DNA from 2 places in the Effusibacillus consociatus genome. Region 2 is predicted to be linked to the other one. Evidence: riboswitches for the same ligand, from Rfam matches in the RefSeq annotation. Region 2 holds a riboswitch; the other holds the start of a gene.

Region 1 (7,714 bases), on a different contig from region 2:
CCGATCTTTACTTTGGGAGCTCTTGTGTTCGCAATGATTTGGGCGCAGGAAGCATGGGGTTCCTACTGGCAATGGGATCCGAAGGAAACATGGGCTTTAATTACATGGCTTTACTATACGGCTTATCTGCATCTTCGTTTACAGCGCGGCTGGGAAGGGGAACGCGCTTCCTGGCTGGCGGTGGCAGGATTTGTCGTAATACTGTTCTTGTTGGTGGGCGTAAACTTCTTGATTGTCGGTCTGCACGCTTATGCCTAATGACTCTCTGGAGGGAGAACGATGGAGAACACGGTCCGTATTTTGGTTGTTGATGATGAAGAACGCATTCGAAAACTGGTTCGGATGTATCTGGAACGAAACGCATTTGAAGTGGAAGAGGCGGAAGACGGAAAAGAGGCTTTGAACAAGGCGCTTGAAAAACATTACGATTTAATCGTTTTGGACCTGATGCTGCCTGAAATGGACGGTCGGAAAGTGTGCGAAGAGATTCGCAAGCAAAGTGACGTTCCCGTAATCATGCTGACAGCTGCCGGAGATGAATCCTCCCGCATTCACGGTTTTGAACTCGGAGCGGATGATTATGTCGTCAAGCCTTTTTCTCCCAGAGAGCTTGTCATGCGTGTGAAGGCATTGCTGAAACGCTCGCAGGCGAAGACTGAAGCAGCCCCTCAAGAGGTCGGACACACGATGTCTCTGCATGGCTTGACCATCAATATGGATGCGCGGAAGGTGATTGTGCAGGATGAGGAAGTGGCTCTGACCCCGAAAGAATACGAGTTGCTTTGTTACCTGGTGCAGCGGCCCGATAAGGTATTCTCACGCGAAGAATTGCTGCGGGATGTTTGGAATTATCAATTCTTTGGGGATCAACGAACCGTAGATACCCACGTAAAGCGTTTGCGGGAAAAGCTCGGTCGTAACTCGGAAAAAGTGGCTGATATGATTGTAACCGTCTGGGGCGTGGGATATAAGTTTGAGGTGCGCGAGTGATAAGAAACAGCGTTGTCGTCAAACTGTGGCTGACGATTGTCGTTCTGGTTGTTTTTGTCTTGTCGTTATTGGCCGTATTTCTTGAGCAACTGTTTGACACATATTTTTATTCTGCTCAGGAGGATTCTCTGAGGAAGCGGGCAGCTTATATCAGCGACATACTGGTTCGCCAACCTTCCCAGCAAACGTTCACGATTGCGGAAGAACTGCTGAAAGAGTCGAACAGTCGCATGTACATGATCGGGCCACTGTTTTCGGAAACAGAGTCAAATTTTCTCAACGATTTGCCGTCCGATCTTAGAGATAAGATGCTGGCTGGCCAACAGGTGATTCGCCGGGGAACAACTCCGGGATTCGGCAACTTTCGTTCTGAAACAAACAGTGCCTGGATCCTGCATCCGATTATGCAGGATCAAGGGCCTCCCCGTGCCCTGCTGCTTATTCACCAACCTGTTACCGAGATTGAATTGGCGATTGAATATGTCCGCCGTTTGATATTCTTCGCTGCCGGGATAGGAGTGGTGCTGACCACCGGACTTTCGTTTGTGGTATCGAAGAATTTGTCCCGACCGGTGATTCAGATGACAGAAGTGGCTGAGAAAATGGCCCGGGGAGATTTTCGCGGGAAAGTGAATGTGGTAACCGGCGATGAGGTGGGCCGTCTGGGGCATACATTAAATTTCCTCGCTGAAAGTTTGGCCGAAACGATTGACCATCTTTCAAAAGAAAAAGAACAGGTGTCGGGAATCCTGCGTTCTATGACCGATGGAGTGGTATCAGCCGATCTGGAGGGAAGAATCATTTTGGCCAACCCACCTGCCGAAAAATGGCTTCGCTCCTTGTTAATCGAGGAAACCGGGAAACCGGTGGAAGATCGTCTGCCCAAGCAGATTATTGACCTGAAGAATTCAGTTATTGAAAATCCGGCCAGCCGGACAGCGGAACTGAATTGGCGAGGGCGTTATATTTCACTGACGATGACACCGCTTTATGAGCCTGATGGCGGAGCTGTCAGAGGTGTAGTAACCGTATTCCGGGACGTTACGGAAGAGCGCACTCTGGATCGAATGAGAAAAGATTTCGTAGCCAGTGTTTCTCACGAATTACGGACCCCGCTCGCTATGATGCAGGGTTACGCGGAAGCCTTGTTGGATGAGTTTGGGGATGACCCTGAGCAGCGTGAAGAATTGACCCATATTATCTTGGATGAAACGCATAGGATGAAGCGGCTTGTTAATGATCTGCTGGATTTGGCCCAATTGGAAGCGGGACAATTCGAGCTGCACGCTGCAGAGATTGACCTGGTCAACGTTGTAAAATGGGTGGGAAGAAAGTTTCAGCCGCTCGCTCATGAACGGAATCTGAAATTTCAGGTTGAAATAGAAGAACCGGAGCACTATCCTATCCTTGGCGATTCAGACCGATTGGAACAGGTATTGACGAATTTGATCGACAACTCGATGCGACATACTCCTGAAGAGGGAACCGTAACCCTGTCGATGACCAAAGAAGGGGCTTATACGCGTATTTCTGTTTCTGATACGGGAGAAGGAATCCCACAGGAAGACCTTCCGTTTATTTTCGAGCGTTTTTATAAAGTGGATAAAGCAAGAACACGCTCAAAAGGCGGGACCGGTTTAGGGCTCTCCATTGCAAAAAATATCGTCCTTAAACATAAGGGGGAGATTGTGGTGACAAGCACAGTCGGTCAAGGCACCACTTTTACTGTGCTGCTCCCTCTCTTGGAAAAAACAAACACCCTGCACTCATAAAGTGCAGGGTTTGTTGTGTTTTTTTAGGTTGGTTTAGTTTGTCCTTTTGGGTTCCGGGGTCCCCACAAAGTACCCGGTGTTGCTTCAACGCTTCACATCGCTTTGTGGGGTGCTTTTTAAGTCTCTGGGAAAAGCCGGCTCAGGATATCTGCGATTTCATCGGCGAACGAAGAGATGGGACGACCGGAGCGAACGCCGTTAGACAGTTCACGAATTCTCGTAACCGTATCCACATCCGCTGTCACTACAGCTTTGTAACCCGGCCCGGTCCTCTCCGCGGCTTCCTTGACAGAGTATTTCACCGTATCAATCTTGGAGCCGCTGATATCCGATTTCAGATCGACTCCAACCAGACATAGCCGGCCTGTCAGCAAAACATATGCCCGTTCTACCCCGGGGATTCGGATAAGAACCTGAGCAATGTGATCCGCTTGCTGGGACGCGTTTCCGTATGCTGTCGAGCGTTGTTCCTGTTGCGGAGAGCGAATGTTTTTTTGCGCATCCGGATTGCCCGGAATTTCCGGAGCTTCTTTGGTGGTTGGATTTTCTTCTCCGGGAGGCGTCCGCTCCATACCGGGTTTGTTGGGGCCTTCGGTTGTGGGACCGTATTTTGGTTGTGCAGCGGGACGGCAACCGGCCAGGGATATAAAAGTACATAGCACCATAAAAGTGGATACCCATTTTTTAGAATTCATTTGGAATCACCTCATTTTGTAGTATTTCCACCGATAGAAAATATCCGTAAGGGATCTCACGGTAATTTTGGTTGAATATGGGGTAGTATAAGGGAAGAGGTGAACTGAGATGTCCTGGGTGTATTATGGAAAACTGTTCGACAGCAAATTTCAAGCCGGCTGTCTGGCAGCCAGAATTCGTGAGGACTGGTGGATGAACGAATATCGCTCCCCACGATTTGTGGGTATTTATCAGACAAAATCGGGTCGCTACGGCGTGAAATACTTGTGGTAACTGAGTTTTTCACGTGGAACAATTCGAAAAATTCACAAAGAGTGTCGAATTTTGATTGTGCAATTTTTAAGAACTACTTGCGGTGCAATAGGGTATCGTTTGGATTATGACATCTACTTGCAAAAAGGGGAGGAATTTAAAAATGCACGTAAACCCGGATGATCAAAAAATTGCGGAACTTCTTCGGGAATCCAAGAACATTGCAGTTTTTGGGCTGTCTGATGACCCATCTAAGGCAAGCAACCAGGTCGCTCAATATCTTCAATCGCAAGGATATGAAATTGTACCCATTAACCCAAAGGCAACATCGATTCTTGGCCGAAAAGCGCATCCGACTCTTCTGGATGTCGAAGGACCTATCGACATCGTTGACGTATTTCGTCGAAGCGAACAAATTCCTGAAGTAGTGGATCAAGTTCTGCAGATGCAGCATAAACCCAAGGCTGTCTGGATTCAGTTGGGAATCGTAAACGATGAGCAATGCCGGAGAATTGAAGAAGCCGGAATCATGGCGATTCAGGATTCCTGTTTGAAAGTGGAACATTACCGGCTGCTGGGCAAGGAGAAACTTTAATTAATCGAAGTTGCAAGAGGAGGTCTGTCATGGCAGATCGTGAAAAGGAGAAACATTCAAAGCCCGATTTTTCCCCCCTTCCCAAAAGCTATGAGCACCGTGCTTCCATGAAGTGGATTACAATCGAGTCAGTACGCGTTGTTCTGGAGCGTTTGAAGGAGCAAACCGATCAGCGAATTGTGCTCTTAACACCCGTAGGATTCGTGGAGGGGGAATTAACGGACATTGCCCCTTCCTATTCTGAATCATTTAAAATGGAATTCGGGGAGGATCTGACCCCTGATATTACCTCAATGGTAGCCAATTTAAGAATTGATCTGCTCCGCATGATTGAAAAACATGAAGACAAGTTGGAAATAATCGATTCAGCTCCACTGATTGGGCTAAAGAATGTAACCGTCCGGTCTTCGGGTCAAATCTACCAACTTCCGGAGATCACGATATTTGCAGATCAGGTAGCCGGATTTGCAGTGTCTCGACAATTTTTGATCTAGCCGATTTTTGAACTGGCTATTGTCAGGAGAAAGTGTTTTTTGGTAAACTTATGCTAATGATTCCACTAGGGGTGCTGATGATAATTCGGCTGAGAGAGGACGTTCCTCAACCCTTGGAACCTGTCAGGCAGTGTGCCTGGGCTGGATAATGCCAGCGAAGGGAAGTGGCGACTGGATCATACAAGTCATCTGCCGTCTTCCTAATGGGGAGCGGTTTTTTTATTCGTTGTTGAAGGCGCGTGGTTCATATGGATAGCAGGCTGTACGTCATAACAGGTAAATCTTTCTTAAAAGGCAGACGTCTTGAAGATGTCATCAGGGAGGCTATCGATGGGGGAGCCGATTGCATACAGCTCCGGGAGAAAGACATATCTTCCCGTGAACTTCTGGAGATGGGCCGCCTGTTACGACAGATAACGAAAGAAAAGGCCATTCCTTTCATTGTAAACGACAGATTGGATATTGCACTCGCGGTAGATGCCGATGGTATTCATTTGGGTCAGGATGATATGCCGATCGAGATAGCGAGAAAGCTGTTGGGACCTGACAAAATCATTGGGATCTCCACCCACGGCGTAGAAGAAGCTGTTGCGGCAGAGCTGGCAGGGGCGGACTACATTGGGCTTGGTCCCATAAAAGCTACTCAAACCAAGCTGGATACGGAACCGGTGATCGGGATAGAAGGAATCCGGGAAGTTCGCCGTCATGTGTCGTTACCGATTGTTGCGATTGGCGGGGTCAAGCAGGAAGACGCTGCAGAAATCGTACAAGCCGGTGCGAATGGCGTTGCGGTGATCAGTGCTGTCATAGGAGCGGATGATGTTTACCAAGCCTCCAGTGCTCTGCGGGCACAAGTGGATCGTGTCAGAGAGGAAGGGGAGATAATATGGAACTGATCATTAACGGGCAGATCAAACATCTTCACGCGGCGAAGACAATCGCCGATGTAGTGAACCATTTCGGGCTTAATGAAAAAATCATTGTAATTGAACACAATTTGGAAATTGTGCCGCGTGAAAAATACGAAGAAATGAAGGTTAGTCCCAGGGATAAAATCGAAATCGTCCACTTTGTCGGTGGCGGTTGATTAGGAGGAATTCATAATGACCACTCAAACGGCCCAATCCACAGTCCAGTCGGATGTTTTGCAAATCGGAGACCATAGTTTTGCTTCCCGTTTATTTCTGGGAACAGGCAAGTTTTCCGATTTGGACATTCAGCAGCAAGCGGTTGACGCTTCGGGAACCGAGGTTCTCACGTTTGCGGTTCGCCGGCTTAATCTGGAAACTCCCGATGCTCCCAATTTTCTTGAGCGTCTCGATCTGAAAAAATACACGTTGCTCCCTAATACAGCCGGTGCGGCAACTGCAGAAGAAGCGGTTCGCATCGCCCGTTTGGCAAAAGCGTCAGGTCTCTGTGACATGATCAAGGTGGAAGTGATTGGAGATCCACGAACCCTGCTGCCGGATCCGATTGAAACTCTAAAGGCAACCCGAATCCTGGTGGAAGAGGGATTTACGGTGCTTACATATACTTCTGATGACCCGATTCTGGCTCGCCATCTGCAAGAAGCGGGGGCCCATGCGGTAATGCCGGGTGCTTCTCCAATCGGTTCCGGGCTTGGTATTGTGAATCCGCATTATCTTAAATTTATTATCGAAGAGGCGAAGGTCCCTGTTATTATTGATGCAGGTGTAGGCTCCCCGTCCGATGTCGCGCTGGCCATGGAGTTGGGGGCAGATGGTGTTCTCCTGAATACGGCTGTAGCGGGAGCGACAAATCCGGTTTTGATGGCGGAAGCAATGAAACTCGCGGTACAAGCCGGTCGCAAAGGTTTTCTTGCGGGCCGAATTCCAAAGAAACGTTATGCGAGTGCCTCCTCACCTCTTGAAGGAATGATCGAATAAGGGGGGTGAAGTCTGAAATCCTTAGCAAACACACTCAACAGGGAAAATGGCATGCTAAATAAGCCGTTCACAAGACGACTAAATGGTAAATTATGTATTACTGATAGGGGAAGGAAATCAGGTTGCAACCGTCATAATTCGGTACCCCTGAGCTTGTGCCAATAAAATCGCTTGTTCTACCGTGATTTCACGGTTTACTGGACGAACATCGGATGTTTTATACAAATCGGGGTTGTAGGGTTCTTTATTCTTCAAGATATGGTAGATGGCCGTTAACAGCATACGGGCAATCGCAATGATTGCGCGTTTGTGGCCTCTACGCCTTTTGAGTTGTAAGTAGCGGTTTCGGATTTCGGGATGTTTTTCACTTTTGACTACAGCGGTAGCACACTGTACCAAAAGGGGCTTGATGTAGCAGCCGGCTCTCGAAATCCTTACTGACTTTTTCTTGCCTGCACTTTCATTATTTGAAGGTGTGAGTCCTGCCCAGGAGCACAAATGCTTGGCTGTCGGGAACACGTCCATATTCACACCGATTTCCGAAACCACGGCAATGGCGGAAAACAGGTTTTTGAAGGACGGTACAGTCAAGATCAACTTGAGTTCTTCGGAGTAGGACTCGGCAAGAGAAAGAATAATGGCTTCCAGATCTGCTTTACGGGATTCAAGGTCTTCGTAGTGTTGTTTGATGACCTTGATTTTTCCAGCCTGTTCGGGCGAAATGAGTCCGTCAATCGCGAGTTTCAGTTCGGGAAGTTTCCCTTTCATGGAGCCGTGAATGAGCGGTTCCATGTCAAAAGACGTATCGAGCGGATCGTCCAGCAGTTTGTCAATAATCTTCATAGAGCTTTTGCCGAACGTATCGGAAACGACATTTCCAAGCTGAATGTTCGAAACCGTCAGGCTGTTTTGGAGCCGATTTTTCTCGCTCGACGAAAAGTTTGTCAGCTTAAAGCGGTAGCGCATCAGGTCGCGCAGCTGCCGGATCGGCAAGGGAGGCATAAAGCT
Region 2 (7,714 bases):
TTCCACCGATATGTTCCGCACATTCAATATGGGGATTGGACTTATCGCTGTCGTTCCGGAAGAGCAGGCGGCCGATTTTATGAGGGAAGCAATCAGTCTGGGTGAAAGAGCTTATCAAATCGGTCGTATTGTCAAGGGGAATCGTGAGGTTACGATTCCAGGGATCGGGGAAGAAGCATGATCGGGCAAGAGACACAAAAAAGAATAGCGGTATTTGCATCGGGCAGCGGGAGCAACCTGCAGGTGCTGCTGGATCGGGCAGCCGAAGGGACGTTAGGCGGAGCACAGGTTGTGCTCGTTGTCTGTGACAAACCGGAGGCGAAAGCCGTGAGTCGAGCGGAGCAAGCAGGAGTGCCTGTTCTGGTTGTAATTCCGAAAGAGTATCCGGATAAAGCTTCGTATGAAGCGAGGATTCTTGAAGAATTGCGCTCGAAGCAGGTGGATTTTATCGTGTTGGCAGGATACATGCGATTGGTAGGGCCGACTTTGCTCGAACCGTATCGCGGCAGGATCCTGAATTTGCATCCTTCTCTCCTTCCAAACTTCCCGGGCAAGGATGCAATCGGACAAGCCCTGGAAGCAGGGGTGCCCCACACGGGCGTAACGGTCCATTTTGTCGATGAGGGTATGGACACCGGACCTGTGATTGCACAGGAGACCGTGACGATTGAAGATAAGGACACGAAAGAATCACTTACACAAAAGATTCAAGCGGTGGAGCATCGTCTTCTGCCGCAAGTGGTGAGCGATTATGCAAGGGGTCAAATAAGGGTGAACGGCAGAACGGCGGAATACCTGAAGTAAACATGGGCCCCCATCAAACGTAATCGGAATAGGCTTCAGAGCTTTACGTCACTTTGATGGGGATGTCGAGGGGGATCTAGATGAAGCGGGCATTGATTAGTGTGTCGGACAAGACCGGTGTGGTAGATTTGGCAAGGGCGCTAGTTCGTCACAATGTAGAAATTGTATCCACTGGCGGCACGGCAAAGCTGCTGCAGCAAGAGGGAATTCCGGTGACCGGAATCTCCGACGTAACGGGATTTCCGGAAATCATGGACGGACGTGTGAAAACTCTTCATCCCAATATTCACGGGGGATTGTTGGCAGTCCGTGACAATGAGGAGCACATGAATGCGATCAACGAACTCGGCATCCGCCCGATCGATTTGGTTGTGGTGAATCTGTATCCTTTTAAGGAAACGATTTTGAAGCCGGGCGTCACTCATGAAGAGGCAATCGAGAACATTGATATCGGTGGTCCTTCGATGCTTCGCGCAGCCGCCAAAAATTATCGCGATGTGGTTGTGTTGGTCGATGCAGGCGATTACGGCACTGTAATCGAGAGTTTGGACGCAGGACAACCGGTTTCGGAAGAAACACGTCTGGCGTTTGCGGCGAAAGTTTTCCGCCATACGGCAGCATACGATGCATTGGTAGCCCAATACATGACACGGCAGACAGGGGAAGAATTCCCCGTGACAATGACTCTCACATACGAGAAGGCTCAGGATCTTCGATATGGGGAGAATCCTCATCAAAAAGCGGCTTTCTATCGGGAGCCGGCTGCAGGGGCAGATTCCATCTCCGGCGCGAAGCAGCTTCACGGGAAGGAATTGTCCTACAACAACATCAATGACGCCAACGCGGCGATCTCAATTCTCAAGGAATTCAAGGAACCTGCGGTGGTCGCTGTGAAACACACCAACCCGTGCGGAGTCGGCATCGCAGATACCATTTTTGGTGCATGGCAGAAAGCGTATGAGGCAGATCCGGTTTCCATTTTTGGCGGAATTATTGCCTTGAACCGGCCGGTTGATGCACAGACAGCCCAGGGAATGTCCGAATTGTTCCTGGAAATCATCCTCGCTCCGAAGTTTGAGGCAGAAGCGTTTGAGATTTTATCGAAGAAGAAGAATCTCCGGTTGTTGGAAATTGCGGTGGGCGAGTCAGACGATGAGACTAAGGGTGCGGCATCTGTGCTCGGCACTCCCCGAACCACACTTAAAGTGGAAGGCGGTCTGCTGATTCAGGATTTGGATCTGAAGACCATTTCCGCCGGTGACCTGGAAGTTGTGACGGATCGCCGACCGACCGAGGACGAACTGAAGCAGCTTCTGTTCGCTTGGAAAGTGGTCAAGCATGTGAAGTCGAACGCGATCGTATTGGCAACCGGCAATCGTACGATTGGAATCGGCGCGGGCCAAATGAACCGTGTCGGAGCAGCCAAAATCGCGATTGAACAAGCGGGTGACCTGGCAAAGGGAGCGGTACTTGCTTCGGACGCATTCTTCCCGATGGGCGATACAGTCGAAGCGGCGGCGCAAGCGGGCATTGCAGCGATTATTCAGCCGGGTGGTTCGATCAAAGATGAAGAGTCGATTCAAGCGGCTAACCGTCAGGGTATCGCGATGGTGTTTACTGGGGTTCGCCACTTTAAACATTAAGAACTGCTGCACGACCGTGTCGAATTTTCCGATTCGACAAAGAGCGGAAATTGTTTACTCCATTTGACAAGTTAAACCAGGAAATTGCGATTATAATCGTAAATTGAATCTGAAATAGAGGTCAGATTTTATAGCGTTTTACATTTGGAAAACAAGGACGGGGAGCAAGGCCCGTTCGAAAGGTAAGACCTGTCTGTCGAAAAAAGGGGGCGGAAACATGAAGATTCTTGTAATCGGCGGCGGCGGACGTGAGCATGCGATTGTGTGGAAACTGGCGCAAAGCCCGCGCAAGCCAAAAATCTACTGCGCACCCGGGAATGCGGGGATTTCCGAATTGGCGGAATGTGTGCCGATTGCGGCAGATGCGGTGGAGCAGTTGGCCGATTTTGCAGAACGGGAAGGAATTGACCTGACTGTTGTCGGTCCGGAAGTTGCTCTTTCGGCTGGAGTTGTGGATGAGTTTGAGGCTCGCGGGCTTCGGGCTTTCGGCCCGCGCAGGGAAGCGGCATTGATTGAAGCCAGCAAGGCGTTTGCGAAAGACCTGATGATGACACACGGAATTCCTACTGCCAAGTACCAAACGTTTACGGAACTGGAACCGGCGCTGCAATACATTCGTGAACAAGGTGCACCGATTGTCGTCAAAGCGGACGGACTGGCGGCGGGTAAAGGCGTGATTGTGGCACAAACCCTCTCGGAAGCGGAAGAAGCTGTTCGCTCGATCATGGAAGACAAAACGTTTGGAGAAGCGGGCAGTCGAGTCGTGATTGAAGAGTTTCTGACAGGAGAAGAGGCGACCGTATTAGCGTTTGTGGATGGATCGACAGTCAAGCTGATGGTTCCTTCGCAGGACCATAAGCCGGTCTTTGACGGAGACAAAGGTCCGAATACCGGTGGCATGGGGACTTACTCTCCCGTGCCGCGGGTGAAGGAAGATCTGCTGCATGAAATCGAGTCAACAATTGTTCGCCCGGTTGTGGAAGCGATGGCAGCGAAAGGAACACCGTACAAGGGAGTTCTTTATGCCGGATTGATGTTGACGGAGCAAGGTCCGAAAGTGATCGAATACAATGCGCGTTTTGGTGATCCCGAGACGCAAGTGGTATTGCCCCTGCTGGAGAATGACCTGATTGACGTTGCAGAGGCGGTCATCGACGGGCGTTTGCAGGAGATTGAAATCTCCTGGAACAAGGGGGCTGCCGTCTGTGTCGTGCTTGCGGCAGAAGGCTACCCGGGTTCCTACCGAAAAGGCGATGTGATCGAAGGACTGGATCGTTTGTCGGGCCAAGTGGTGGCATTTCATGCGGGGACCAACTCCGTGGATGGGAAATATGTGACCAACGGCGGACGGGTACTCGGAGTTACAGGTTTCGGTTCCGACCTGAAATCTGCTAAGGAAAACGCGTACCGTGGTGTCGAAGCGATCCGGTTTGAAGGAATGCATTACCGGAAAGACATTTCGGATAAGGCGTTTCGGTCATAGGAAACAGCACTTTTAATAAAGAAAACCCCTTGCCACTCTGGTCAAGGGGTTTTCTTCGTCATTGATTGTAAGAGATTTTCAAATGAGAGGCGGCTTGTTTTGCCCGTTCCCTTGCAACCTCAATGGAAGGTCCTGCACTGAGGGCTACCGCCATCCGGCGGCCCACTTTTGTTTCCGGCTTGCCAAAAATGCGAACCTGGGTATTTGGAACCGACAAAGCATCTTCAATTCCGTCGATTTGATACTCCTTCTGTTCTTCCCAAGCTTTCAATGTATGACTGGCGCCCGGTGAAAGCAATGTGACACCTGGAATCGGGAATCCGAGAATCGCCCGAACATGCAGGGCAAATTCGGAGAGATCCTGCGTAACCAGTGTCACCAACCCTGTATCGTGGGGGCGGGGCGACACTTCACTAAAGTAGATTTTGTCAGGTGCCACAAACAGCTCAACGCCAAAGATTCCGTATCCGCCAAGTGCATCCGTTACCGTCCTGGCAATGTGCTGGGCTTCCTTAATCTGCTCGACAGTCATAAAATGGGGCTGCCAGGAATCGATGTAATCGCCGTCTTTTTGAATGTGGCCAATCGGTTCGCAGTAGGTTGTCCCAGAAACGGAACGGACCGTCAGCAGCGTGATCTCCGAATCAAAATGGATAAACTCCTCTACAATCACCCGAGCGTTTTTTGCTCGACCGCCTTCCATCGCATAATTCCAGGAGGACTCCACATCGTCCAGGGAACGGCAGATGCTTTGCCCCTTGCCGGACGAACTCATGACCGGCTTGATCACACAGGGCGTACCGATTTTTTGAACCGCTTGCCTTAATTCTTCAAGGCTGTTTGCAAACTCATAACGGGCGGTGGGAAGCTGCAGGGTCTCCGCAGCCAGCCGTCGAATGCCTTCACGGTCCATTGTCAGACGGGTGGCAGTTGCGGTGGGCACCACACGATATCCTTCCTGCTCCAATTCAACCAGAGTGGGTGTGTGAATCGCTTCGATCTCAGGGACGATCAGATCCGGTTGTTCCTGTTGGATCAGTGAACGCAGCTGATCAGGATCGAGCATATCCATCACATGAGAACGGTGGGCAACCTGCATGGCAGGTGCGTTCGCATACCGGTCGACTGCGATCATTTCCACTCCAAGACGTTGGGCTTCAATGGCAACTTCCTTTCCGAGCTCTCCTGATCCGAGCAGCATCACCTTTTTTGCGTGTTTTGAGAGAGGTGCTCCGTACATCTTAAAACCCCCTTGATTTGTAAAATAAGGTTTTACATCTGCGGCAACAAAAAGCCGCCTGGGTTCCCGATAAAAGGGTGCCCAGGCGGCCGGCTTCTGAAACAATCGCATTCCCTTGTGGTGCTCCACAATATCCGCCAGTCATGCGATTGGTACAAGTTCTGTTTTGAGTTAAGCATAGCACTCTATCGGGTAAGGATCAAGCATGTAAAATGATATGTAAAATGATACTTGTCAACTCCACTGCTTATGGTATAGTTAATACATAAGAACCGAAAAAGTTTTGCTACTAGGGGTGCCCATGAGCTTGGGCTGAGAGAGAGACGCTTTGAAGTTTCTCGACCCTCAGGACCTGATCTGGATCATACCAGCGTAGGAAAGTAGTTGGCATACATACTTTTGTGGATGAAGCTTACCCTGCGAATCTGCCGTATGTTTGACCGGATCCTTTTCTGCGGGATCCGGTTTTTTAGTGCCCAATTTTCGTTTATGCTGGAATATCCGATCCTGTCCAACGGACTTTTTCCAATAAGAATAGGGAGGTAGGAATAGTGTCTCACATCATTCAAAACAGTCCGAACATCGATTTGAAGTCAGCTTTTCCAGGAAGTCGCAAAGTCTATGTGGAAGGTTCCCGGCCCGATTTGAAGGTGCCAATGCGGGAAATCCAGCTTCACCCTTCATCAACGCCGGCAGGTGAAGTCGAAAATGAGCCTGTGCGTGTCTATGACACGAGCGGTCCGTATACAGATCCGGACTACACCGTCGATATCCGAAAAGGAATCCCGGCGATCCGCCGTAACTGGATTCTGGAACGGGGAGATGTAGAGGAATATGAAGGCCGTGAAGTAAAACCTGAGGACAACGGATACCGGTCGGATGATCCGCTTGCCAACCGTGAGGTTTTTCCGGGTCTGCAACGGCGTCCATTACGTGCAAAGCCAGGGAAGAATGTGACACAAATGCATTATGCAAAGAAAGGAATCATCACTCCCGAGATGGAGTTTATCGCGATCCGGGAAGGACTCTCTCCGGAGTTTGTCCGCGATGAGGTAGCCCGCGGGCGCGCGATTATCCCTTCTAATATTAACCACCCTGAAAGTGAACCGATGATTATAGGCCGGAACTTTCATGTGAAAATCAATGCGAATATCGGGAACTCAGCTGTCACTTCCTCCATTGATGAAGAAGTGGAGAAAATGACTTGGGCGACCCGTTGGGGTGCCGACACCATCATGGACCTGTCGACGGGTAAGAACATCCACACCACCCGTGAATGGATTATTCGGAATTCTCCGGTGCCTGTGGGAACGGTTCCTATCTATCAAGCACTTGAAAAAGTAAACGGAGTCGTGGAAGACCTCAGCTGGGAGATCTATCGTGATACATTGATCGAACAAGCGGAACAGGGTGTCGATTACTTTACCATTCATGCGGGTGTTCTGCTGCGTTACGTACCGTTAACCGCGAAGCGTGTAACCGGTATCGTGTCCCGCGGCGGATCGATTATGGCCGCATGGTGCCTGGCGCACCATAAAGAGAACTTCCTGTATACTCACTTCGAAGAAATTTGCGAAATCATGAAAGCGTATGATGTTGCCTTCTCACTGGGTGACGGATTGCGTCCGGGTTCCATTGCCGATGCGAACGACGAAGCCCAATTTGCTGAACTGAAAACGCTCGGCGAACTGACCGAAATCGCTTGGAAACACGATGTACAGGTGATGATTGAAGGACCGGGACATGTCCCGATGCATAAGATCAAAGAAAATATGGACCTGCAGCTGGAAATCTGCCATGAAGCGCCTTTCTATACATTAGGACCTTTAACAACCGACATCGCTCCGGCTTACGATCACATTACGTCAGCTATCGGTGCGGCGATGATTGGTTGGTACGGTACGGCTATGTTGTGCTACGTTACACCGAAGGAACACCTTGGACTTCCGAACAAGAATGACGTTCGCGAAGGGGTAATTGCCTACAAAATTGCCGCTCACGCAGCCGATCTGGCGAAAGGGCATCCAAATGCGCAAAAACGGGACGACGCGCTTTCGAAAGCACGCTTTGAATTCCGCTGGCGTGACCAATTCAACCTGTCCCTTGATCCGGAACGGGCAATGGAATACCATGACGAAACCCTCCCGGCCGAAGGTGCCAAGACAGCTCACTTCTGCTCGATGTGCGGTCCGAAGTTCTGCAGCATGCGGATCACCCAGGATATTCGCGAATATGCCGAAACGAAAGGAATCGAGCTGGAAATTGCAATCGATGAAGGCATGGAGGAGAAAGCAAAAGAATTCCGTGAGGCAGGCGGACAGATTTACAAATAGAAAACCGGATTGGGCTAGGAGGCACATGCATGAAACGGGTGCAGGAGATCGAGCATGAAATCACTGAGATTTCCCAGCGGCTTCAAAAATTGAAGCTTGAATTGGAACAGATCCGAAAAACATGCGCTCATGATTTTGTCGAAAATCAATATACCCAGACATGTGTCAAATGCAATCTGACCGAATCGCTTTATTATTGAAATTGGTTGTT

What was found. A riboswitch is a leader RNA that binds a small molecule or an ion and turns the genes downstream of it on or off. The one in region 2 is predicted to bind thiamine pyrophosphate.
Region 1: another riboswitch for thiamine pyrophosphate. It lies ahead of thiE (thiamine phosphate synthase); the one in region 2 lies ahead of thiC (phosphomethylpyrimidine synthase ThiC).

The regions. Positions count from the first base shown of each region.
Region 1 covers NZ_JBHSHC010000052.1:85,027-92,740, forward strand. Annotated here, with positions in the region: gene ccsB (c-type cytochrome biogenesis protein CcsB) at 1-258, shown strand, start outside; gene ACFO8Q_RS07965 (response regulator transcription factor) at 280-990, shown strand; gene ACFO8Q_RS07970 (ATP-binding protein) at 987-2,762, shown strand; gene ACFO8Q_RS07975 (YhcN/YlaJ family sporulation lipoprotein) at 2,879-3,457, opposite strand; gene ACFO8Q_RS07980 (hypothetical protein) at 3,567-3,731, shown strand; gene ACFO8Q_RS07985 (CoA-binding protein) at 3,874-4,305, shown strand; gene ACFO8Q_RS07990 (hypothetical protein) at 4,335-4,799, shown strand; TPP riboswitch at 4,857-4,979, shown strand; gene thiE (thiamine phosphate synthase) at 5,048-5,695, shown strand; gene thiS (sulfur carrier protein ThiS) at 5,686-5,886, shown strand; gene ACFO8Q_RS08005 (thiazole synthase) at 5,903-6,706, shown strand; partial or broken gene ACFO8Q_RS08010 (IS110 family RNA-guided transposase) at 6,824-7,714, opposite strand, start outside.
Region 2 covers NZ_JBHSHC010000033.1:99,289-107,002, forward strand. Annotated here, with positions in the region: gene purM (phosphoribosylformylglycinamidine cyclo-ligase) at 1-181, shown strand, start outside; gene purN (phosphoribosylglycinamide formyltransferase) at 178-804, shown strand; gene purH (bifunctional phosphoribosylaminoimidazolecarboxamide formyltransferase/IMP cyclohydrolase) at 885-2,447, shown strand; gene purD (phosphoribosylamine--glycine ligase) at 2,665-3,930, shown strand; gene purT (formate-dependent phosphoribosylglycinamide formyltransferase) at 3,989-5,170, opposite strand; ZMP/ZTP riboswitch at 5,243-5,325, opposite strand; TPP riboswitch at 5,452-5,566, shown strand; gene thiC (phosphomethylpyrimidine synthase ThiC) at 5,722-7,503, shown strand; gene ACFO8Q_RS05955 (hypothetical protein) at 7,533-7,703, shown strand.